One region of the Listeria sp. MAN/IMW/UF464 genome, then DNA from elsewhere that is predicted to be linked to it. Evidence: riboswitches for the same ligand, from Rfam matches in the RefSeq annotation. Region 1 holds a riboswitch; each other region holds the start of a gene.
What was found. A riboswitch is a leader RNA that binds a small molecule or an ion and turns the genes downstream of it on or off. The one in region 1 is predicted to bind S-adenosylmethionine.
Positions count from the first base shown of each region.

Region 1 (7,600 bases):
AAAGGCCAGCTAAAAATTCTTTTGTTCTCTCCCCATTTAAATCAGCAACCCCAGCTAATTCATTTAAAGCATAACCTGTATTCCACATTTCAGGTAAAACTGCTATATCGGCCCCATTTTCAGCAGCTTCAACAATTGCTTTTTCAATCCGCGCATAGTTTGCATCCGGATATTTAAAAACTACATCGGTTTGACATAATGCCAACTTCCACATGTTCTTCGCTCCCTTTTTCTTTTAAAAATAACATAAGCTTGGTGGCGAGTCCATACCGGAACACTACGCACCAAGCTCTTAGTAGTAAAATTAATCTTTTTTAAGACGTCTAGATAAGAAATTTCCGAATGATTGTAGTGCTTGTACCATGATAATTAAAATAATGATGGTTGTATACATGACAGTCGGCTCAAAACGCTGGAAACCATATTGATATGCAATCGTTCCAAGTCCGCCAGCCCCAACAAGTCCAGCCATTGCAGTTGCGCCGATAAGACCAATTGTAGCAATCGTTAAACCGAGAACGATACCAGACCGAGCTTCGCGAATAACTACGCTCCAAATGATTTTTGGCGTTGAAATCCCCATTGCTTGGTAGGCTTCAATAACACCACGATCAACTTCAAGTAGGGCAGACTCCATCAAGCGAGCGATATAAGGCGCGGTGAATACAACAAGTGGCATAATCACACCTTGAATCCCAATAGTAGTACCAACAACAAAGCGAGTTACCGGAATCATTAAGAATAATAAAATAATGAAAGGTAGCGAACGTAAAATATTAATTACCCAGTTCAAAATACTATATACAACCAGATTTTCTGATTGACCGCCTTTACGCGTTAATGTTAAAAATACGCCAAGTGGCAACCCAATTGCTAGTGAAATTACAAGTGTAATCCCAGTCATTGTAAGAGTTTCTAAAAATCCTTGCCAAAGTATCGGTCCCCATTCTTCAAAAAACAAACTCATAGTAACTCGACCTCCTCAACAACGACTCCAGATTCTTTCAAATAAGCAATAGCTTTACTATATTCGGCTTCGTCCCCTTTTAAATGAACGAGTAGTTTTCCAAGTGTTCCGTTTTTCAAATGATCTATTCCACCAGCTAAAATGCTTGGAAGAACGTCGAATTTGCGTGATACAAGAGCGAGCGCAGGTTCATCAGCCTCATCACCAATAAAATGAAGCGAAACTAATTTTCCGGTCGCGATATATTTTTCAAGCAAATCTTGCGGGATGTCGAAACTAGCTTCCGAGCCAACAAAGCGTTTTGTTGTCGCGTGTTTTGCTTTGGTGAAAATATCAAGAACGGTACCTTGCTCTACTAAATGGCCATTTTCCATCACAGCAACCCGGTCACAAATACGTTGAATGACATCAAGTTCATGTGTAATTAAGAAAATCGTAATGCCAAGCTCAGCGTTAATCTTAAGTAACAACTGCAAAATTGCTTCTGTTGTTTCAGGATCCAAAGCACTTGTCGCTTCATCGCTTAAAAGAATTTCTGGTTCATGCGCAAGAGCACGAGCAATCGCAACACGTTGTTTTTGACCGCCAGAAAGCTGACTTGGATAATTGTTTCTTTTATCCTCTAAGCCAACAATCGACAAGTATTTATTTACGCGAATCTCGATTTCGTCTTTTGGAACACCTTCTAATTTTAACGGTTTGGCAATGTTATCATAGACAGTTGCGGTTTTAAGTAAGTTATATCCTTGGAAAATCATACCAATTTTCCGACGAGCGACACGAAGTTCTTTACTTGAGAGGGTAGACAAATTCTTCCCGTCAATTAAAACTTGGCCGGCATCAGGACGTTCAAGCAAGTTGATGCAACGAACGAGGGTACTTTTTCCGGCGCCACTGTAACCAACGACACCGAAAATTTCTCCTTTTTCGACTGTAATAGAAACATTTTTGACGGCTTCTACGGTTTTTCCATTTACGTTAAATGACTTTGAAACTTGATGTAATTCGATCAAAATAAAACAACTCCCTAGAATGCAGGTACTACAGACCCATTAAATTCTTTTTCAATAAATGCTTTTACGTCATCAGAATGGTAGTATTTTTCTAATGTTTTAACGACTTCATCATCTTTGTTTTCGCTACGGATAACAAATACGTTTGGATATGGATTGTCTTTTGTTGGTTCATGGTAAATTGCGTCTTTATTAATAGAAAGTCCAGCACCCATTGCGAAGTTAGTATTAATAGCTGCTGCTGCAACTTCATCTAATTGTGCAGGGATTTGAGAAGCTTCCAGTTCAACGATTTCAAGGTCAAGTGGGTTTTCAGCAATGTCTTTTTTCGTTGCTTTTTCTTCCACGCCATCTTTTAATTTAATAATGCCAGCATCTTCAAATAGTTTTAAACCACGGTATTCGTTACTTGGATCGTTTGGAACGGCAATTTTGTCGCCTTTTTTCAGGTCTTTTAAGTCTTTAATATCGTTAGAGTAAACACCCATTGGGAATGCTACTGTTTTAAAAGCAACGTCTAATTTGTAGCCTTTATCTTTCTTTTGTTGCTCTAAGAACGGGATTGTTTGGTAGTTATTCGCATCGAGGTCACCGTCGTTTAAAGCTGTATTTGGTGTATTATAATCATCAAAAGTTTTGATTTTGATTTCAAGGCCGTCTTTTTTCGCTAATTTTTGAACTTCTTCAGCGATTTGTTGGTGAGGTCCTGCTGTTGTTCCAATGGTGATTTCTTTTGTGCTTAAGGCTTTATCGTCACTTCCGCCTCCACATGCTGCTAACCCTAGAATAAGGCTTGATGCAAGTAAAATTCCTAACCCTTTTGTTAATTTTCTCATCTTTTTTTCCTCCCTAGTATGTTGATTATTTATCCAGATTTATTCATGAAAGCAATAAAAAAACTTCTCTATTTAGAATAGAGAAGTGGAAAGTCGAACATATCCAGCTCCTCTTATCTACCAAAACGGAATACACCATTTTGCTGGAATTAGCACCTTCACTTTACGCTTAAATAAAGTTAGGTTGCCGGGCTTCATCGGGCCAGTCCCTCTGCCGCTCTCGATAAGAGAAAATATTTTAGAAAAACCTGTTAGTTAAAAATATACGCATTTTAAGATAATTTGTCAATGCTTTTTTAAGTTTAAAAAAAATCATACTGGACAAATACTTCAGAAAACTTTACTATTTTAATCAATGAAACTTGAAAAGGACGGGTGCCAAATGAAAATTTCCAAACGCTTGCAAAATTTACCAGATCAATTTTTTTCTAGCCTTGTAGAAAAAGTGGGAAAGAAAGTGGCAGAAGGTTATGACGTGATTAATCTAGGTCAAGGAAATCCAGACCAGCCAACACCCAAGCATATCGTGGAAGCAATGAAAGCAGCTTCAGAAAATCCAATCAATCATAAATATTCGTTGTTTCGTGGAAAACAGGAACTTAAACAAGCCGCGGCTGATTTTTATGCGCGTGAATATAATGTAACCATTGATCCAAATACAGAAGTAGTCATTTTATTTGGGACGAAAACAGGGCTTGTTGAACTGCCAATGTGTTTAATGGATCCAGGTGATGTAATGCTTTTACCAGATCCGGGCTACCCAGATTATTTATCAGGAGCAGTTTTAGGAGAAGTTCAGTTCGAAACAATGCCACTTATTGCTGAAAATAACTTTTTACCAGATTTTAATAAAATTCCTGAAGAAATCGCAAAAAAAGCGGAGTTGATGTATTTAAATTATCCGAATAACCCCACTGGCGCGGTTGCTACGACTCACTTTTTTGAAGAAACGGTTGCTTTTGCTAAAGAAAACAATATTACGATTGCACATGATTTTGCTTATGGTGGTATTGGTTTTGATGGGAAGAAACCGATTAGCTTTTTAGAAACTCCAGGGGCGAAAGAGGTTGGAATCGAACTTTATACGCTTTCGAAAACATATAATATGGCTGGCTGGCGCGTAGGATTTGCTGTTGGGAATAAAGACGTTGTCGAAGCAATCAACCTCATTCAAGATCATATGTATGTAAGTTTATTCCCAGGTATTCAAGATGCTGCAATTGAGGCTCTCACAGGCGATCAAACTTGTGTACAAGAATTAAATGCTCGTTATGAAAGCCGTAGAAATGCATTTATAGCTGCTTGTGATAAAATTGGTTGGGAAGCAATTGCTCCAGCGGGCTCTTTTTTTGCATGGATGCCCGTTCCAAAAGAGTTTACAAGTAGTGAATTCGCGGATTACTTATTAAATGAAGTTAGTGTAGCTGTTGCTGACGGAAGTGGTTTCGGGACTTTCGGTGAGGGTTATGTACGCGTAGGACTTTTAATGGATGAAAGACGATTAGAAGAGGCAGTGGCGCGAATTTCCAAGCTACATTTATTTGATAAAGTGGCACAAAATTAAGAGATTATGTGATTTTAAGAGAAAATAGCTTGTAATAATTCAGATAATTAACTGTATGTGTTATAATTGATTAGTAAGTCTATTCTTAGCATGTTGTTTTATGAAGACAGGCCGGAATTTAAAGTATTTAGTGAGATTTTTTTGCATTAAATAAAAAGTATCTGTCCCGGTTAAAGCCGGCGAAATCCAGGAATGAGAGGACTGTAAAAAAATGGCAGAAAAGAAAATTCTTGTAGTAGATGACGAAAAACCGATTGCGGATATAGTTAAGTTTAATCTAAATAAAGAAGGCTTTGATGTATATTGCGCCTATGATGGCGATGAAGCGTTAGAACTTGTAGAAGAAGTTCAGCCAGATTTGATTTTACTGGACATTATGCTTCCAGGTCGTGATGGTATTGAGGTATGTCGTGAAGTACGTAAGAAGTATGATATGCCAATAATTATGGTAACTGCAAAAGATTCCGAAATTGATAAAGTTATCGGACTTGAACTTGGTGCCGATGATTACGTTACGAAACCATTTAGTAACCGCGAATTAATCGCTCGTGTGAAAGCCAACTTGCGCCGTCATAGCCAAGTAAGCTCAAACGCTGCCGAGGAAGAAGAAAACAGTGAATTAGAAATTGGTTCATTAATTATTCATCCAGACGCATATGTTGCTTCAAAACGTGGCGAAACAATCGAACTTACGCATCGTGAATTCGAATTACTTCATTATTTAGCTAAACATATGGGTCAAGTCATGACAAGAGAACATTTACTTCAAACAGTTTGGGGCTATGATTACTTCGGTGATGTTCGTACGGTCGATGTTACTGTTCGACGTCTACGCGAAAAAATTGAAGATAATCCAAGCCATCCAGCGTGGTTAGTTACAAGACGCGGCGTTGGTTATTATTTACGCAATCCAGAACAAGAATAAATAAACAAGAAGTGGTCGCCAAGTAAAAAACTTGGAGGACCACTTTTTTTGGGTATATCCGCATACTTAATAATTATTTTTATAAATAAATTGACCCAAATAACAGGAAAAACAATACGTCTACCCCATAACATATGGTATACTAATTTAAATATATTACCCCGAATAGGAGTAGAAAGACTTATGCATAAAATGAGATTTTTTCAGTCTGTACAATTTAAGTTAGTTATTATGTATTTGCTATTAATTATTGTAGCAATGCAAGTAATCGGCGCGTATTTTGTACGTGAGCTGGAAGGGCAACTGGAGAAGAATTTTCAAGATTCCATCACGAATAGCATCACGTTGCTGGATTATAATGCTAGAGAAGAAATCATAAAAAATAGCGATAACTCAGTGAAGCTACAAAATGATATTCGAGAGCTTTTGGTCGACTATTCGCGTGCAAGCAGCAACATAATCGAAGTAAGAATAGTAGATGATAAAGGCAAAATTCTCGGGACTTCCAATTTAGATAATCAAGGCATCGTTGGGCAAAAAAGTAACGATCCCCTTGTTAAACGAACCTTATCACTCGGAACTACATCTGAGGATAAAATTTATAAAGACGAATCAAATAAAAATAACCGTGTCTGGGTGAACGTATCCTCCATCAAAAATAAAGGACAAGTGATAGGGGCTATTTATCTTGTCGCCGATATTGAAAGTGTATATAAACAAGTGGATGATATTACGAACATTTTCATTACTGGTACTTTGATTGCCATGATCATTACAGCGGTACTTGGAATTTTACTATCCAGAACGATTACGAAGCCAATTATTGAAATGAAACGTCAAGCCTATGCGATGGCGCGAGGAAACTACAGCCGGAAAGTTAAAGTCTATGGTGTGGATGAAATTGGCGAACTAGCAGATTCCTTCAATACATTAACAAAACGTGTTCAAGAAGCACAGGCCATGACAGAAGGAGAACGGCGCAAACTTTCCTCCGTACTTGCCTATATGACCGATGGAGTAATTGCTACAGACCGCCGTGGAAAAGTTATTCTTATTAACACGCCAGCCGAAAAAATGTTACGCGTTAAGCATGAGAGTGCCAATGGTCGATCAATTATTGATGTACTAGATATTGGCGATACCTATCAATTTGAAGATTTAATGGAAGTCGATGGTTCATTAACGATGGACCGTAGTACGCTTGATAAACCATACGTACTGCGCGCTAATTTTTCCGTTATTCAAAGAGAAACTGGATTTAATAATGGCGTTATTGCAGTATTACACGATATTACCGATCAAGAAAAAGTTGATCAAGAACGCCGCGATTTCGTTTCTAATGTGTCGCACGAATTAAGAACTCCACTTACAAGTATGCATAGTTACTTAGAGGCTCTTAGTGACGGGGCATGGGAAGATAAAGAAATTGCACCACGTTTCCTTGAAGTGACTCAAAACGAAACAGAACGAATGATTCGTCTTGTAAATGACCTGCTTAAACTTTCAAGAATGGACGGAGGAAGAGAGCAATTAGAAAAAAGTTTCGTGAATTTCACAGACTTCTTCAACCATATTATCGATCGCTTTGAAATGATGAAAAAAGAAACAATCATGTTTAAACGCCACATTCCAAAAGAACCGGTTATCATCGAAATTGATGAAGATAAAGTAATGCAAGTATTAGATAATATTATTTCGAATGCCAATAAATATTCACCGGACGGGGGCCGAATCTCTTTCTACTTGAAAAAATTTGAAGATGAAATTGAAGTTAGTATAGCTGACGAAGGTTTAGGCGTACCTGATGAAGATTTGGCAAATGTATTCGACCGCTTTTTCCGTGTTGATAAAGCTCGCTCGCGGGAAATGGGAGGAACAGGGTTAGGACTAGCGATAGCCAGAGAAGTTATCGAAGCTCATGGTGGCCGAATTTGGGCAGAACGCAACAAGTCCAAAGGTACGATAATTAAATTCACCCTGCCATACAGTGACTTACCGGAGGATGATTGGGAATGATGAAAAAAACAGGATTTCGCTCATTTTTATTAACAGTTCTAGTCGTGCTCAGTATCGTCTTAAGCTACTTTATTTGGAAGGGACAACCTGATTACGAAGCGATTAACGTTAAAGAAGTTGAAAAAACAACCATTGATAAAACCATGACAACATCACAAGTATTTAAACCATATAAATTAGCTGTTAATGCAAATGAAATTAATTACCAAAGCTTAGACTCAGACTTGTTAAATGAGTTAATGGCACAAGGAAAAGCATTTAGTTTCTCAGAAGTAGTTC
Region 1 covers NZ_JBZWZP010000001.1:1,357,163-1,364,762, reverse strand. Annotated here, with positions in the region: gene AC4PG0_RS06965 (carbon-nitrogen family hydrolase) at 1-214, opposite strand, end outside; gene AC4PG0_RS06960 (methionine ABC transporter permease) at 305-967, opposite strand; gene AC4PG0_RS06955 (methionine ABC transporter ATP-binding protein) at 964-1,980, opposite strand; gene AC4PG0_RS06950 (MetQ/NlpA family ABC transporter substrate-binding protein) at 1,995-2,816, opposite strand; SAM riboswitch class I at 2,927-3,046, opposite strand; gene AC4PG0_RS06945 (pyridoxal phosphate-dependent aminotransferase) at 3,199-4,380, shown strand; gene yycF (response regulator YycF) at 4,592-5,305, shown strand; gene walK (cell wall metabolism sensor histidine kinase WalK) at 5,489-7,321, shown strand; gene yycH (YycH family regulatory protein) at 7,318-7,600, shown strand, end outside.

Region 2 (7,600 bases), 1.4 Mb from region 1:
GCGTGGGGGTTCAAGTCCCTTCACCCGCACTTATTATAAAATATGCGGAAGTAGTTCAGTGGTAGAACATCACCTTGCCAAGGTGGGGGTCGCGGGTTCGAACCCCGTCTTCCGCTCCATATTTTATAGCAACGCCGGGGTGGCGGAACTGGCAGACGCACAGGACTTAAAATCCTGCGGATAGTGATATCCGTACCGGTTCGATTCCGGTCCTCGGCACTTATATTTGCGCCCATAGCTCAACTGGATAGAGTACTTGACTACGAATCAAGCGGTTAGAGGTTCGACTCCTCTTGGGCGCACTTTATTAAACGGGAAGTAGCTCAGCTTGGTAGAGCACTTGGTTTGGGACCAAGGGGTCGCAGGTTCGAATCCTGTCTTCCCGATTGTTTCATCTTTTATAATGGGGCCTTAGCTCAGCTGGGAGAGCGCCTGCTTTGCACGCAGGAGGTCAGCGGTTCGATCCCGCTAGGCTCCACTTACTTCACATTTAATCACATAATTAGAAAGAAAATGGTAGCCTTATTATTATGGCGGCGTAGCTCAGCTGGCTAGAGCGTTCGGTTCATACCCGAGAGGTCGTGGGTTCGATTCCCTCCGCCGCTATTTTCAATCTTGGACCTTTAGCTCAGTTGGTTAGAGCAGACGGCTCATAACCGTCCGGTCGCAGGTTCGAGTCCTGCAAGGTCCACTTGTCACTTTATTATTATCATGGAGGAATACCCAAGTCTGGCTGAAGGGATCGGTCTTGAAAACCGACAGGCGGGTAATACCGCGCGGGGGTTCGAATCCCTCTTCCTCCGTTTTTTCACTTGTGATATGTGGACTAAATTAAATATTATTGTCGCGGGGTGGAGCAGTCTGGTAGCTCGTCGGGCTCATAACCCGAAGGTCGTAGGTTCAAATCCTGCCCCCGCAATAGTGGTTCCGTGGTGTAGGGGTTAACATGCCTGCCTGTCACGCAGGAGATCGCGGGTTCAAATCCCGTCGGGACCGCCATTATGGCTTGGTAGCTCAGTTGGTAGAGCACTTGATTGAAGCTCAAGGTGTCGGCAGTTCGATTCTGTCCCAAGCCATTCTTTTTAAACATTTTTGCCTTATGGCGGATATGGCGAAGTGGTTAACGCACCTGATTGTGGTTCAGGCATTCGTGGGTTCGATTCCCATTATCCGCCCTTTGTTTTTAAATTTTATTATGCGGGTGTAGTTTAGTGGTAAAACTACAGCCTTCCAAGCTGTTGTCGTGGGTTCGATTCCCATCACCCGCTTTTTACCATGAAATTAGATTTACTAGGGGCCTATAGCTCAGCTGGTTAGAGCGCACGCCTGATAAGCGTGAGGTCGATGGTTCGAGTCCATTTAGGCCCATTTTATTCCACAGTAGCTCAGTTGGTAGAGCAATCGGCTGTTAACCGATCGGTCGCAGGTTCGAGTCCTGCCTGTGGAGTTATTCTTTCAAAAAGAGAATAGATTTTTTATATCTGGGGAAGTACTCAAGTGGCTGAAGAGGCGCCCCTGCTAAGGGTGTAGGTCGCTCGCGCGGCGCGAGGGTTCAAATCCCTCCTTCTCCGCCAGATATGGCCCGTTGGTCAAGCGGTTAAGACACCGCCCTTTCACGGCGGTAACACGGGTTCGATTCCCGTACGGGTCATCTAAAAAAACAATGTCGAACATCGACATTGTTTTTTTTTAGTAAGTTTTCGGAGGTGTGTTATGGGGGCAAAAGGGAAGTTTTGGATTTTAACGATGGTTGTAGCTATATCTGGATTATCTCAAGGTGTTTTACTGCCACTTATTGCGATAATTTTAGAAGAAAAAGGGGTAAGTGCTGGAATAAATGGGTTTCATGCAACAGGAATTTACTTAGGTGTTTTACTGATTTCTCCATTTATTGAGGCACCTTTACATAAATATGGTTACAAGCCTATAATATTAGTTGGCGGAGGGCTTGTTGCGATTGCAATATTTGCTTTTCCTATTTGGTTTAATTTATATTTTTGGTTTATATTGCGATTGCTTATTGGTATTGGGGATCATATGTTGCATTTTTCATCGCAGACATGGATTGGAGCAATGAGTGATCCTAGTAAGCGTGGTCGAAATATGGCTATTTATGGCTTGTTTTTCTCTGTAGGATTTGCGATTGGGCCACAGTTGGTGAATTTGGCAAAAGTAAATGCAAACTTGCCTTTCTTCTTGTCAGGTATTTTAGTATTGATTGCTTGGAGTCTTGTTTGGTTTATTCGAAATGATTTCGTGGGAGAAAAGGCTGTTATTCGGAAAATTTCTTTTTGGGGAAGTATAAAACGCTTTTCGGGCGTATTTAAGATGGCTTGGGTTGCGATGATTCCACCGTTTTTGTATGGGATTCTTGAAACCGGACTTAATGCGACATTTCCAGTTGTAGGGTTGCGAGACGGGCTTGATACAATGATGATTGCGATGATTATTTCTTCTTTTTCAGTTGGGACGATTATTTTTCAAGTGCCGATTGGGATTATTAGTGATAAATTTGGTCGGGATAAAATGTTACCGCTTTTGACTGGAGCAGGGGCTGTGGTTTTTGTATTAACAGCGTTTGTTAAGATACCTATTTTCTTTGTGATATTTTTCTTTATTTTGGGGATATTGCTAGGCTCGCTTTATTCACTAGGGTTATCTTATATGACTGATTTGACGCCGCTTGAACTACTTCCGGCTGGAAATATTTTGGTAGGAATGTTCTTTAGTTTAGGGAGTATTATTGGTCCGAGTGCAACGGGGATGATGATAGGGATTTTTGGAAATCAAATATTTTATTTTGTGGTCGCTGGAATCCTTTTGCTAGGCTGTTTATTATTAGCTTTGGGAGGACGGAAGGAAGCACATTGAAAGAAAATAAAAATTTAATGATTGACAGTTTTTAGTTGCAAGTGGTATGATGATTTCAATCCAATTTAAGTGATTAAAAAAACTAAATAAATTACTCTTATTATGAGTGGTAGAGGGACTGGCCCGTTGAAACCCAGCAACCTTTCAATTCGTTGAAAAGGTGCTAAATCCTGCGAAGTGTGATGCTTCGAGAGATAAGAGAGACTTAAAAAGTTTCACTGTATTTGTGTATCGAAACTTCCAAACCTCTCTAGTTCTCTAGGGAGGTTTTTTATTGGCAAAAAATTGAGAGGATAAGGTGATAGGTATGGTAAAGGCGATTAGTTCAAACTTGGGGTATCCGAGACTTGGGGAGAAACGTGAATGGAAACGTGCGCTAGAAAAGTTTTGGAATGGTGCGATTTCAGAAGAGGAATTATTGGCGGAAACAAAAGCTCTAAGATTACATGCGCTAAAGAAACAACAAGATAAAGGAATTGATTTGATTCCAGTTGGTGACTTTAGTTTTTATGATCAAGTGCTAGATACGAGCGTTACATTTGGGATTATTCCAAAACGCTTTCAACATGATGGTGGGAAGGTTTCGCTAAATACATATTTTGATATTGCGCGTGGTAAGAGTGACGCGGTTGCTTCTGAAATGACTAAATGGTTCAATACTAACTATCACTACATCGTGCCAGAACTTGCTGAAGCTGATCCTAAAGTATTAGATAACCGGGCGCTTTACTACTACGAAGAAGCGAAAAACGAGCTTGGGATTGAAGGGAAGCCAGTACTAGTTGGTCCAGTTACTTATTTAAAACTTGGAAAAGGTAGCGATGCAGAAAGCTTTGAAATATTATTAGATAAATTTATTCCAGCGTATATTGAAATTTTGAAAGAGCTTGAAACTGCTGGTGCTACGTGGGTTCAAATTGACGAACCTTATCTTGCAACTAGTTTTGATAAAAAAGAAATTGCTTTATTTGAAAAAGTATACAAAGCGTTTCATGATGCTGTACCAAACTTGAAAATAGAGTTACAAACTTATTTTGAAAGTTTGGATTATTATGAAGAGGTTGTTAATTTGCCAGTTGCGGCGGTTGGAATTGATTTTGTTCATGATCACGGCGATTCGATTAAAGCGTTGAAAGCTCACGGATTTCCGCAAAATAAATATTTAGCGGCTGGGGTGATTGATGGTCGAAATGTTTGGCGCAGTGATTTGGATGCGAAATTGGCACTCCTTACTGACATCGCTCATTATGTGGCGGAGGATAAATTGATTGTCCAACCATCGAATTCATTATTACATGTACCAGTAACAAAACTAAGCGAACCTGATTTAGATGAAGTGATTCTAGGCGGCTTATCATTTGCTGATCAAAAATTAGATGAAATTGCAATTTTAACGAAAGCTTTAACAGAAGGTGCGGAAAGTGTGGCTGCTGAGCTAAATGAAGCTCGTGAGGCTGTAAAAGCGCTTAATGAATCAAGCCATCGAAATAATTTAGAAGTTCAAGCGGCGATTGCTAATTTAGAAAATGTTCGGGTTGACCGAGAATTACCATTTGCAGAACGAATCAAATTACAACATGAATGGCTCAAATTACCACTGTTTCCAACAACGACTATCGGAAGTTTTCCACAGTCACCAGAAGTTCGGAAAACACGTGCAGATTGGTTAAAAGGAAATATCACCGATGCAGAATATAATGCATTTATTGAAAAAGAAACTGCTCGCTGGATTAAAATTCAAGAGGATTTAGATATCGATGTGTTAGTTCACGGTGAATTTGAACGTACTGACATGGTAGAATATTTTGGACAAAAATTAGCAGGCTTCCAGGCAACTAAATTTGGGTGGGTACAATCTTATGGTTCGAGAGCGGTTCGTCCACCACTTATCTACGGGGATGTTGCTTTTACAGAGGAAATTACAGTGAAAGAAAGCGTCTATGCCCAGTCGTTAACGAAGCGCCCAGTAAAAGGGATGCTCACTGCGCCGGTGACAATCATCAATTGGAGTTTTGTCCGTGATGATGTGCCGGAAAGTGTTGTTGCGAATCAAGTTGGCCTCGCGCTTCGTAAAGAAGTAGAAGCACTAGAACGTAATGGCATTAAGGTTATCCAAGTGGACGAGCCAGCTTTACGTGAAGGTTTACCATTGAAACAAGCGAGATGGCAAAAATATTTAGATGATGCGGTATATTCATTTAAATTAACAACTGCTTCGGTTCAAAATGATACGCAAATTCATACTCATATGTGTTACTCGGACTTTGATGACATTATTGATACAATCAGTGCTTTGGATGCCGATGTGATTTCGATTGAAACCTCAAGAAGTCATGGGGAAATTATTTCGACATTTGAAGAAGTGACTTATGATAAAGAAATTGGACTGGGTGTTTATGATATTCATAGCCCGCGAGTTCCAACTGTTTCAGAAATTCAAGATAATATCCGTCGTGCGTTACGTGCAATTGATGCAAAACAATTTTGGATTAACCCGGATTGTGGTTTGAAAACGCGGAAAGAGCCTGAAACAATTGCAGCACTTCAAGATATGATTAAAGCGACTAAAGAAGTTCGTGCGGAATATCAAGTATTAGAGAAATAAAGGAATGGAGGAGAGGTAATTATGGCAAAGCTGAAACAAGAGACGATAGCAGCGCAAATTGGAAATAGAAAGTGTGAAAGAACGGGTGCTGTCAATATGCCAGTCTACTTCTCTACAGCTTACCAGCATGCCGATCTTGGGGTATCAACGGGATATGATTATACTAGAACGGGAAATCCAACGCGAGATGCTTTACAAGAAGCACTTGCGGAACTAGAGAATGGCACGCATGCATTTGCGACGAGTTCTGGGATGAGTGCGATTCAATTAGTCTTTCAGCTATTTAAAACGGGTGAACATATTATAAGTTCGCAGGATTTGTACGGAGGGACTTTTAGATATTTTGAACAGTTTGGAGCGCAATATCAGATTGGTTTTTCTTATTGGGACGGGGCGAACGTGAATGATTTGGAAAAATTGGTTCGCCCGGAAACAAAAGCGATTTTCATCGAAACGCCGACTAATCCATTGATGCAAGAAACAGACATTGCTAGTGTGTCTCGGTGGGCACATGCGAATGATTTACTTGTTATTGTAGATAATACATTTTATACACCTGTTTTGCAGCAACCATTAACTTTAGGCGCAGATATTGTTATTCATAGTGCGACGAAGTATCTTGGTGGACATAACGATGTGCTGGCAGGCGCGGTTATTGTTAAAGAGGAATGGCTTGGAAAATTCTTTTTTGATCAGCTAAATGCAACGGGTACTGTGTTATCGCCATTTGATAGTTGGCTTTTGATTCGTGGTCTGAAGACGCTTGTTTTACGAGTGAGACAGCATCAGGCAAATGCGGAGAAAATCGCTGCGTTTTTGGAGGAGCATGAGTTAGTGGAGGAAGTACGCTATCCGGGCCGCGGGGGAATGATTAGTTTCTTTATTAAGGATGCAGCGCTCGTATCGCCACTTTTAAAAGAGCTTGAGTTGTTTACTTTTGCGGAAAGTTTAGGTGGGGTAGAGAGTTTGATTACTTATCCAACAACACAAACTCATGCGGATATTCCATTGGAACTTAGAAATTCTTATGGGCTCACAGATAAATTATTACGAATTTCGGTTGGAATTGAAGCTAGTGAAGATTTAATTGCTGATTTATCTAAAGCGCTTGATGCGGTTTTGAAAGGGGTGACCGCTCGTGGCTAAGGATTATGGGCAAGATACAGCTGTAATTAAAGCTAGTTTAGGAATCGATAAAGAAACAGGTGCTCTTAATACGCCCATTCATTTATCGTCTACATTTCATCAGCATGATTTTGATAATTACCATACTTATGATTATGCAAGAAGTGGCAATCCGACGAGAGAAAAAGTGGAGCAAGCGATTGCGGAGTTAGAAAGTGGCACGAACGGTTTTGCTTTTGCAAGTGGTATGGCGGCTGTTTCTGCGGCACTTTTTACCTTATCTAAAGGGGATCATTTTATTATTTCAAAAGATGTGTATGGTGGAACTTTTCGTTTGGTTGAGCAAGTGTTGCCGAGGTTTGGGATTACGCATACTTTTGTTGATACGACAAACATTGATGAAGTTGCGAAGGCGTTTCAAGCGAATACTAAGTTGGTTTACTTGGAAACACCATCCAATCCGCTATTACATGTGACGGACATTCGGACTGTTTCTAAACTTGCGAGAGCGAATGGCTGCCATACGTTTGTTGACAATACTTTTTTAACACCACTTATTCAAAAACCGTTAGAGCTTGGAGCAGATTTAGTTATCCACAGTGCGACGAAATTTCTTGGCGGTCATAGTGATATTTTGGCAGGACTTATTGTTACTAATAACCCGGATTTGGCTGAAGCTATTTACTTTTTGCAAAATTCAACTGGTGGGGTTCTTGGGGTACAAGATTCATGGTTGCTGCTTCGCGGACTTAAAACGCTATCTGTTCGGATGAAAGCTGGGACGGAAACTGCGGAAAAAATTGCTTTGTTTTTAAATGCAGAACCAGATGTAGTTGCGGTGCATTATCCTGGCTTACCATCCCATGCAGGCTATGAAATTCAAGTAGAACAAGCGACGAGTGGTGGAGCTGTTTTGTCTTTTGATCTTGGTAGCGAAGAAGCTGTGCGCGAGCTCGTAAATCATTTGGAGTTACCGGTATTTTCCGTGAGTTTAGGTGC
Region 2 covers NZ_JBZWZP010000001.1:463-8,062, forward strand. Annotated here, with positions in the region: tRNA gene AC4PG0_RS00025 (tRNA-Leu) at 1-29, shown strand, start outside; tRNA gene AC4PG0_RS00030 (tRNA-Gly) at 45-119, shown strand; tRNA gene AC4PG0_RS00035 (tRNA-Leu) at 134-219, shown strand; tRNA gene AC4PG0_RS00040 (tRNA-Arg) at 229-302, shown strand; tRNA gene AC4PG0_RS00045 (tRNA-Pro) at 313-386, shown strand; tRNA gene AC4PG0_RS00050 (tRNA-Ala) at 406-478, shown strand; tRNA gene AC4PG0_RS00055 (tRNA-Met) at 533-606, shown strand; tRNA gene AC4PG0_RS00060 (tRNA-Ile) at 618-691, shown strand; tRNA gene AC4PG0_RS00065 (tRNA-Ser) at 714-803, shown strand; tRNA gene AC4PG0_RS00070 (tRNA-Met) at 846-919, shown strand; tRNA gene AC4PG0_RS00075 (tRNA-Asp) at 924-999, shown strand; tRNA gene AC4PG0_RS00080 (tRNA-Phe) at 1,004-1,076, shown strand; tRNA gene AC4PG0_RS00085 (tRNA-His) at 1,103-1,175, shown strand; tRNA gene AC4PG0_RS00090 (tRNA-Gly) at 1,198-1,268, shown strand; tRNA gene AC4PG0_RS00095 (tRNA-Ile) at 1,295-1,368, shown strand; tRNA gene AC4PG0_RS00100 (tRNA-Asn) at 1,375-1,447, shown strand; tRNA gene AC4PG0_RS00105 (tRNA-Ser) at 1,484-1,574, shown strand; tRNA gene AC4PG0_RS00110 (tRNA-Glu) at 1,580-1,651, shown strand; gene AC4PG0_RS00115 (MFS transporter) at 1,714-2,871, shown strand; SAM riboswitch class I at 2,966-3,072, shown strand; gene metE (5-methyltetrahydropteroyltriglutamate--homocysteine S-methyltransferase) at 3,179-5,476, shown strand; gene AC4PG0_RS00125 (aminotransferase class I/II-fold pyridoxal phosphate-dependent enzyme) at 5,498-6,622, shown strand; gene metC (cystathionine beta-lyase) at 6,615-7,600, shown strand, end outside.
Region 2: another riboswitch for S-adenosylmethionine. It lies ahead of metE (5-methyltetrahydropteroyltriglutamate--homocysteine S-methyltransferase); the one in region 1 lies ahead of AC4PG0_RS06950 (MetQ/NlpA family ABC transporter substrate-binding protein).

Region 3 (7,600 bases), on a different contig from region 1:
AGCATGGTCTAGATCATCTGTATCTGTGAAAGTATATTTTAATCCAGAAATTTGTAGGAAATAAGTTTGGTTGCTTAAATATTGTTGGTTTAGAGCTTCCAAAATATCAGCGCCCGTCATTTCGACTACTTGAAGAATGTTACCAAATGGTTGAACAGCTTGTGCCGCGCCCCATGTGATTTCGTTTTGGCCATTTGCAAGACGAGTAGTAAGATCAGAACGAATTCCGCCGTTGTTAGTCATAGCAAAGTCGACATCGGCGCCGGCTTTATTTGCCATATAACGTTGCGCATCCGTAATCATGTTACCAAGTTCGGATTCTTTATCATCAATTGCCTTGTTGTCTGGATTTGTGTCACGAGAAATAACGTCTTTGTTTGCTAGTCCGATAGTTTCGTTAATAACACCTTCAATGCGGCTTTTCGCATCTTCGGTTACTGCGGTAATATCGGCATTTGGTGTGACGCTTCTCGAGTTATATGTAATTTTAGCGTCAGGTGGTGAAACGAAATCGCCAGTTGTTTTATCAAGTTCGCCAGTTACATCTGAAAAAGCTTTACCATTGTTGTAACTTTGGACGATACGAGTTTTTCCAACTAATCCGTTTGTGTATTGGTGATTGTGCCCTGCAAGGACTAAATCGACCGAGTTATTTGGGTCTAATTCATTTGCTTTTGTCATCATATTTGCAGCTTCCCCGGCTACATCTTGTTTTGTTCCAGTGTTTGGGTTCCCAGTGGAAAGTGCTGGAACGTGGGATAGAACAACGATTGCGTTAACGCCTTGGCCTCTAAGTTCAGCAGAGTATTTAACGATTGTTTCTGCTTCATCAAGGAAATCGTAGTCTTTAATATGATTTGCAAGAACTAAATTAGGAATTTCTGTTGTAACGATACCGATGAAGCCAACTTTGACGCCATCAATTTCTTTTACATAGTATGGTAAAAAGCCTTCTGCGACTGTGTTTGTTCCTTTGTTGACCACGTTAGCTGCGACGATTTTCATGTCACTTTTAACGCGTGGATAAGCTTCTACGATTGGTCCGAATTTGTTTGTAGAAACTCCGTCCAAAATTCGTTTGTATTCAGGTAAACCTTCGTCAAATTCGTGGTTACCTAATGTGCCAACTTCGAAATTCATTTTTTGGAGAACTTTCATCGTTGGCTCGTCTTGAAGTAAACCTGATACTGCTGGACTTGCGCCGACCATGTCGCCCGCTTGAACACGGATAGCATTGTCAGTTGTCGCCCCAGGATTTGCCTGTAAAAATGAGCTAGTAGCGTTGTCCAAGTTAGTAGCTAAGTAATCCGCGCCTCCGATTGGTGAGCCTGATGCATCTTTGGAGGCTGTTTCAAGCGCTCCGTGGAAATCATTTATCCCCAAAATCTGGATAGGAACAGTATCTGCTGCTGCTTGTGCTGTTGTCCCGGTGAATGGTGCTGTAAGTCCGATTGTGAGCCCTGCTACGAGTAAAACATGTGTAGTTTTCTTGAAAAATTTGTTCACTTTCACACTCTCCCTTTTTTCGCCAGTGGCAAATTTGTAAGCGCTAACTCAAAGGTGCCTAGCTATAATTGTAGCAAAGAGGAATCACCCTAGCAATAGGAAATATGGATTTTGTGTAAATGTAACGATAATTTTTGGCTATATTTTCATTTCGGTTGAAAAAAGGGTAAACTATAGATAAAGGAGGGATAAGATGGATATCTCTAGTACGGAAATTTGGGATGCGATTAGAAGAAATAGTTTCTTACTGTATTATCAACCAAAAGTAGATGCCAAAACGAATGAGCTTATCGGATTTGAAGGTTTAATTCGACTAAAGACAGCGACGGCGATTCTAGCTCCAGCGGATTTCTTTGAAGATATTGCCCTTTTAAATGCAACACGAGAAATGCAGGACTTTGTGGCTGAAACAGCAATTGAACAAATTAACCAGCTAGGGGGACGTTTTTCGATTTCGATTAATATTCCGGCACATTATGTTGTAAGTAGTAATTATATGACTTTTTTATATGATTATGTGAAAGAACATTTAAAGTATCCGGAATGCCTAGAAATAGAAATTATCGAACGGGGCGAAATTACGGAGCTAGCTGTTGCAGATAAAAACTTACGTAAAATTAAAAAACTCGGCGTCACAGTGAGCATGGATGATTTTGGAAAAGGCTACAGCTCGCTGGCATATTTGCGTAGTTTACCAATTGATATTGTAAAAACAGATATGTCATTTATTGCTCTTTTAAAAACGGATCGAAAGCAACAAATTATTATTCAAGCAATTGTTAATTTATGCCATGATTTAGGCGGGAAAGTTGTTACAGAAGGCGTAGAAGACATCGAACAAGTGAAGACGTTACGCGAAATGAAAGTGGATTATTTCCAAGGCTATTATTTTAGTCGTCCACTACCAATGAAAGAAATTAAAGAAAAATATTCGATTGTCTGAGATGCCTAAATGAAAAAATTGGTTGGTGTGAGAATGGTAATTTACCAAATTCACACCAACCAATTTTGTTTTTATTTGATTAAATTGTTCGAAGCATCTTTTACAACAACGTCATGCGCGCCACCTTCTACGATAGAAGTGGACGAAACAAGCGTGATTTTTGCTTTTTGTTGTAACTCAGGGATATTTAGCGCGCCGCAGTTACACATAGTAGAGCGGACTTTGCTAAGGCTGATGGCAACATTGTCTTTCAAAGATCCAGCGTAAGGAACATAAGAATCTACGCCTTCTTCAAAAGATAATTTCTTATCGCCGCCAAGGTCATAACGTTGCCAGTTGCGCGCGCGGTTAGCTCCTTCACCCCAATATTCTTTCATATACGTGCCATTTAAATTAACTTTGTTTGTTGGGCTTTCGTCAAAACGGGAGAAGTAACGACCAAGCATAATAAAGTCAGCGCCCATTGCTAGAGCTAATGTCATATGGTAGTCATAAACAATGCCACCATCGGAACAAATCGGAATATATACACCTGTTTCTTCAAAATATTCATCGCGAGCTTTAGCAACATCAATTAGGGCGGTTGCTTGTCCGCGGCCGATACCTTTTTGTTCACGTGTGATACAGATGGAGCCACCACCAACGCCAACTTTAACGAAATCTGCGCCAGCTTCTGCAAGATAACGGAAGCCATCTCGGTCAACAACATTCCCTGCGCCGACTTTGACTGTATCGCCGTATTTACCGCGAACATAGTCAAGTGTGCGTTTTTGCCATTCGGAGTATCCTTCAGAGGAATCGATACACAAAATATCTGCGCCAGCTTCTACTAGAGCGGGAACACGTTCTTCATAGTCGCGTGTGTTAATTCCAGCTCCAACTACATAACGTTTGGAGGAATCAAGTAATTCTAATTTATTTTCTTTATTTGAGTCGTAGTCTTTGCGGAACACCATGTGAACCAAGTGTTCGTTATCGTCTACAAGTGGTAAAGCATTTAATTTGTGGTCCCAAATAATGTTGTTAGCTTCTTTTAAAGTGGTCGATTTTTTAGCAGTAACTAGTTTTTCAAAAGGCGTCATGAAATCTGCAACTTTTTCATCAGGACTCATACGCGTCACTCGGTAGTCGCGACTTGTCACGATTCCAAGTAATTTACCGTGCGCTGTGCCGTCTTCTGTAACTGCAACTGTAGAATGACCAGTTTTTTCTTTTAAATCAAGAATGTCTTGGAGGGTTTTATCTGGGCTGATATTAGAATCACTAATAACGAATCCAGCCTTATGATTTTTCACGCGAGAAACCATTGCAGCCTCACTTTCGATTGATTGAGATCCGAAAATGAAAGATACGCCGCCTTCTTTAGCGAGAGCAATTCCCATGTTATCATCAGAAACAGCTTGCATAATTGCGGAAACAAGCGGAATGTTCATTGTGATAGCAGATTCTTCCCCTTTTTTAAATTTTACAATCGGTGTTTTTAAGCTAACGTTTGTTGGTACACATTCAGCGGACGAGTAGCCTGGAACTAGTAAAAACTCACTAAATGTGCGGGACGGTTCTTCAAAATAAAATGCCATTATTTCCACTCCTTCTTCTATTGTTAAATATACTTATAAAATATCTTTATTATTTCAATAACTGGCTTGAAAGTCAATGACTGGGATGCTTTTTCGGGACGTTTTCTTTTAGTAGATGAGTGGAATATACTAAGAGTAAGGAAACTTTGGCGAAGGAGGTAATCAGATGGAAGAAGAAACATTATTAGAACAAGGCTACCGTAAGTATCGCGGGGCAGAAGTAGATATTTATTTTAATACGAATATTTGCGCACATTCCGGTAATTGTGTAAAAGGTAACGCAGAACTTTTTAATTTGGATAGAAAACCATGGATTATGCCAGATAACGTACCAAAAGAAGAGGCAAAACGGGTGATTCATACTTGCCCAAGTGGAGCGCTTCAGTATATAGAGAAATAGGAGGATAACAAATGGAATATAAAAACGGTGAAAATAGAATTTATGCGGTAAATGATGAAGGTGTCGAGGTTGGTGAAGTGACTTTTGTGCCAACTGGGGAAGATATGTTTATTATTGACCATACTGGGGTGGATGATGCGGCTCGTGGTCAAGGAATAGCTCAAGAACTTGTGAAACGCGCTGTCGAGAAAGCAAAAACAGAAGGAAAGAAAATTATTCCACTTTGCCCGTTCGCTAAAGCTGAGTTTTCTAAGAAGCCAGAATATCAAGAAGTACAAGCCGATAAATAATAGGCGTAGACTGGGAACAAATCCCAGTCTATTTTTTTATAAAATAAATTTTAAAAATCCAGTTTTCTCTTCTTGACATCTGGTTCTTTTCAGTGTATCTTTAATTCACAGTAAACTTATAGGAATAATAGTATTACAATTTCTTATCCAGAGTGGTGGAGGGAATCGGCCCAGTGAAACCCGGCAGCGGAGCGCAAGTTCTATGCTAATTCCGATCAGAAGTAATATTCTGGCAGATAAGTAGTAGCTTTTAATGAGGCGCTTCGATTCTGACCAAAAAACAGAGGAAGCGTTATTTTTAGCGCTTAAAGAGGGGAGTTTTTGTTAGATGAAGAAATTTTTATTAGTAGCGGTTATCTCAGTTTTTGCCTTGGTGTTAACGGCTTGCGGAGGCTCTGGCGCTAGTTCAGACAAAGCAAACGGTTCAGGCAAAGCGAAAGACGGCGGCTCTCTAATTATCGGCGTTACTGGAGATCCAGAAGTTATCAATCCGAACTACGCTTCTGATCGTGTAACATTAACGATTCAACAAGCTGTATACGCACCGCTATTTTGGGAAGTTGACGGGAAACCGGCACTTGCAAAAAGCTTAGATATTTCAGACGACAACTTAACTTACACTGTGAAACTAAAAGATGGTTTAACTTGGCATGACGGCAAACCTTTGACTGCAGATGACGTAGTATTTACTGTAAATTCTATTTTAGATACAAAACAAAACAGCCCGAACCGCGGCAACTTTGTTTTTGATGATAAACCTGTAAAAGTAGAAGCAGTGGACGATACAACGGTGAAATTCACTTTACCAACTGTTGCTCCAGCCTTTGAAAATACAATTAAAACATTCTTCCCAATTCCAAAACACATTTTTGAAGGGGTAGAAAACATCGAGAAAAGTGATAAAAACAAAAATCCAATCGGCTCAGGTCCGTACAAATTTGTTGAATACAAAACAGGTGAATATGTTTCCCTAGAACGGTTCAACGACTATTTTGACGGCAAACCAAAATTGGATAAAGTTACTTTCCGAATCACAAAAGACCAAAACGCAGCTAATTTAGCACTGCAAAATGGCGAAATTAACTTAAAATCCATTCAACCTTCTGATAGAAAAAAAGTAGAAAAAGCGAGCGCGGTAAACATTATCACTTACCCGGAAAACCGCTTAAGCTATGCAACGTTCAACGAAAACCAACCAGCTCTTAAATCAAAAGAACTTCGCCAAGCCCTTTCTTATGCGCTTGACCGTGAAGAAATCATTGATGCAGCTTACGGTTCAGATGAATACGCAAAACCAGCTTCTTCGTTCCTAACAGAAAACACGAAATACTTCACGGATAAAGTAGAAACATACGACCAAGACATTGCCAAAGCGAAAAAATTAGTAAAAGAAAGCGGTTTTGATACAAGCCAAAAACTAACTGTTTACTATTTAAACAACAGTAAATCACAAGAAAGTATCGCGCTTTACTTACAACAACAATACAAAGAAATCGGCGTGACACTTGACTTGAAACCAACAGATCCAAATGCACTAAGCAACATCACACTTGACCGCAAAAACGCAGACTACTCTATCGCACTAAATGGTTATATCATGGGGAACGATCCTGATGCATATAAATCTCTATTTAAAAGCGACGAGCCATACAACTACGCTAACTACCACAACAAAGACCTAGATGCACTTTGGGAAAAAGGTGCTGTAACTGCGGATGATAAAGAACGTCAAGAAATCTATGAAAAAATCCAAAACACCATTGCTGATGACGCTGTAATTTATCCAATTTCTTATGATAATGCAGTGCTAGCTCTTGATAGCCGTTACGGTGGTCAAAAAGCTGCAACACCACAACCAGTAACAATGTTCCGTGATCTTTCTAAACTATATTTAACGGAATAATAATTAAAAATCATTCGTAAAAAATCTGGCCTGCCATGCTTGTTTTTGGCAGGTTCAGGTTTTTACTTGTCATTTTTAGTGTTTTAGATAGGAGATAAATTATGCTAAAAACAATCATAAAACGCGTATTGCAAATTATTCCGATGCTGTTTATTATCTCGATTATTTCGTTTGCACTTATAAAATTAGCGCCCGGGGATCCCGTGAATTCGTTTGTTACGCCTGATATGAATCCTGATGATGTGGAGCGGATTAGACAGAGCTTAGGGCTGGATCAACCGATTTATGTACAGTATTTTATTTGGCTTGGGAATTTGCTCCAAGGTAATCTTGGTTATTCGATTGTGAACAGCCAACCAGTTTTACAACAAATTTTAGAGAGAATTCCAGCGACACTTGGTTTGGTGGGAACTTCGCTCGTTCTGACGTTATTGTTGTCGATTCCACTTGGTTTGGTTGCGGCGAATTATGAAAATACGTGGATTGATAAAGTGCTAAACGGGATTTCTTATATTGGGATTTCGATTCCGATTTTTTGGTTTGGGATGATTTTAATAGATGTGTTCTCGATTCAATTAGGGTGGCTCCCAAGTCTAGGGATGCGAACGATTGGGGTCGACTCCTTCTGGGATATGGCGGAGCATGCGATTTTGCCAGTTATAACGCTGACTTTCCAAGGGTGCGCGGCATATTATCGTTACGTCCGCTCGAATACGATTAACCAATTAAAAGAAGAATATGTTTTATTCGGTTATGCGAAAGGTCTATCCAAAGTACAAATTATGGGGCATCATGTCTTGAAAAATTCCTTGTTGCCAGTCATAACACTACTTGGGATGTCACTTCCGCAAGTCATTACAGGCGCTTTTATTACCGAAAGTATTTTTTCATGGCCGGGAATGGGGTCGCTTGGGATTAATGCGATTTTCCAACTAGATTATCCAGTTATTATGGCGATTACACTTTTTTCAGCGCTAT
Region 3 covers NZ_JBZWZP010000003.1:86,364-93,963, reverse strand. Annotated here, with positions in the region: gene AC4PG0_RS10330 (bifunctional metallophosphatase/5'-nucleotidase) at 1-1,512, opposite strand, end outside; gene AC4PG0_RS10325 (EAL domain-containing protein) at 1,700-2,449, shown strand; gene AC4PG0_RS10320 (IMP dehydrogenase) at 2,521-4,029, opposite strand; gene AC4PG0_RS10315 ((4Fe-4S)-binding protein) at 4,196-4,429, shown strand; gene AC4PG0_RS10310 (GNAT family N-acetyltransferase) at 4,441-4,719, shown strand; SAM riboswitch class I at 4,860-4,962, shown strand; gene AC4PG0_RS10305 (ABC transporter substrate-binding protein) at 5,048-6,622, shown strand; gene AC4PG0_RS10300 (ABC transporter permease) at 6,724-7,600, shown strand, end outside.
Region 3: another riboswitch for S-adenosylmethionine. It lies ahead of AC4PG0_RS10305 (ABC transporter substrate-binding protein); the one in region 1 lies ahead of AC4PG0_RS06950 (MetQ/NlpA family ABC transporter substrate-binding protein).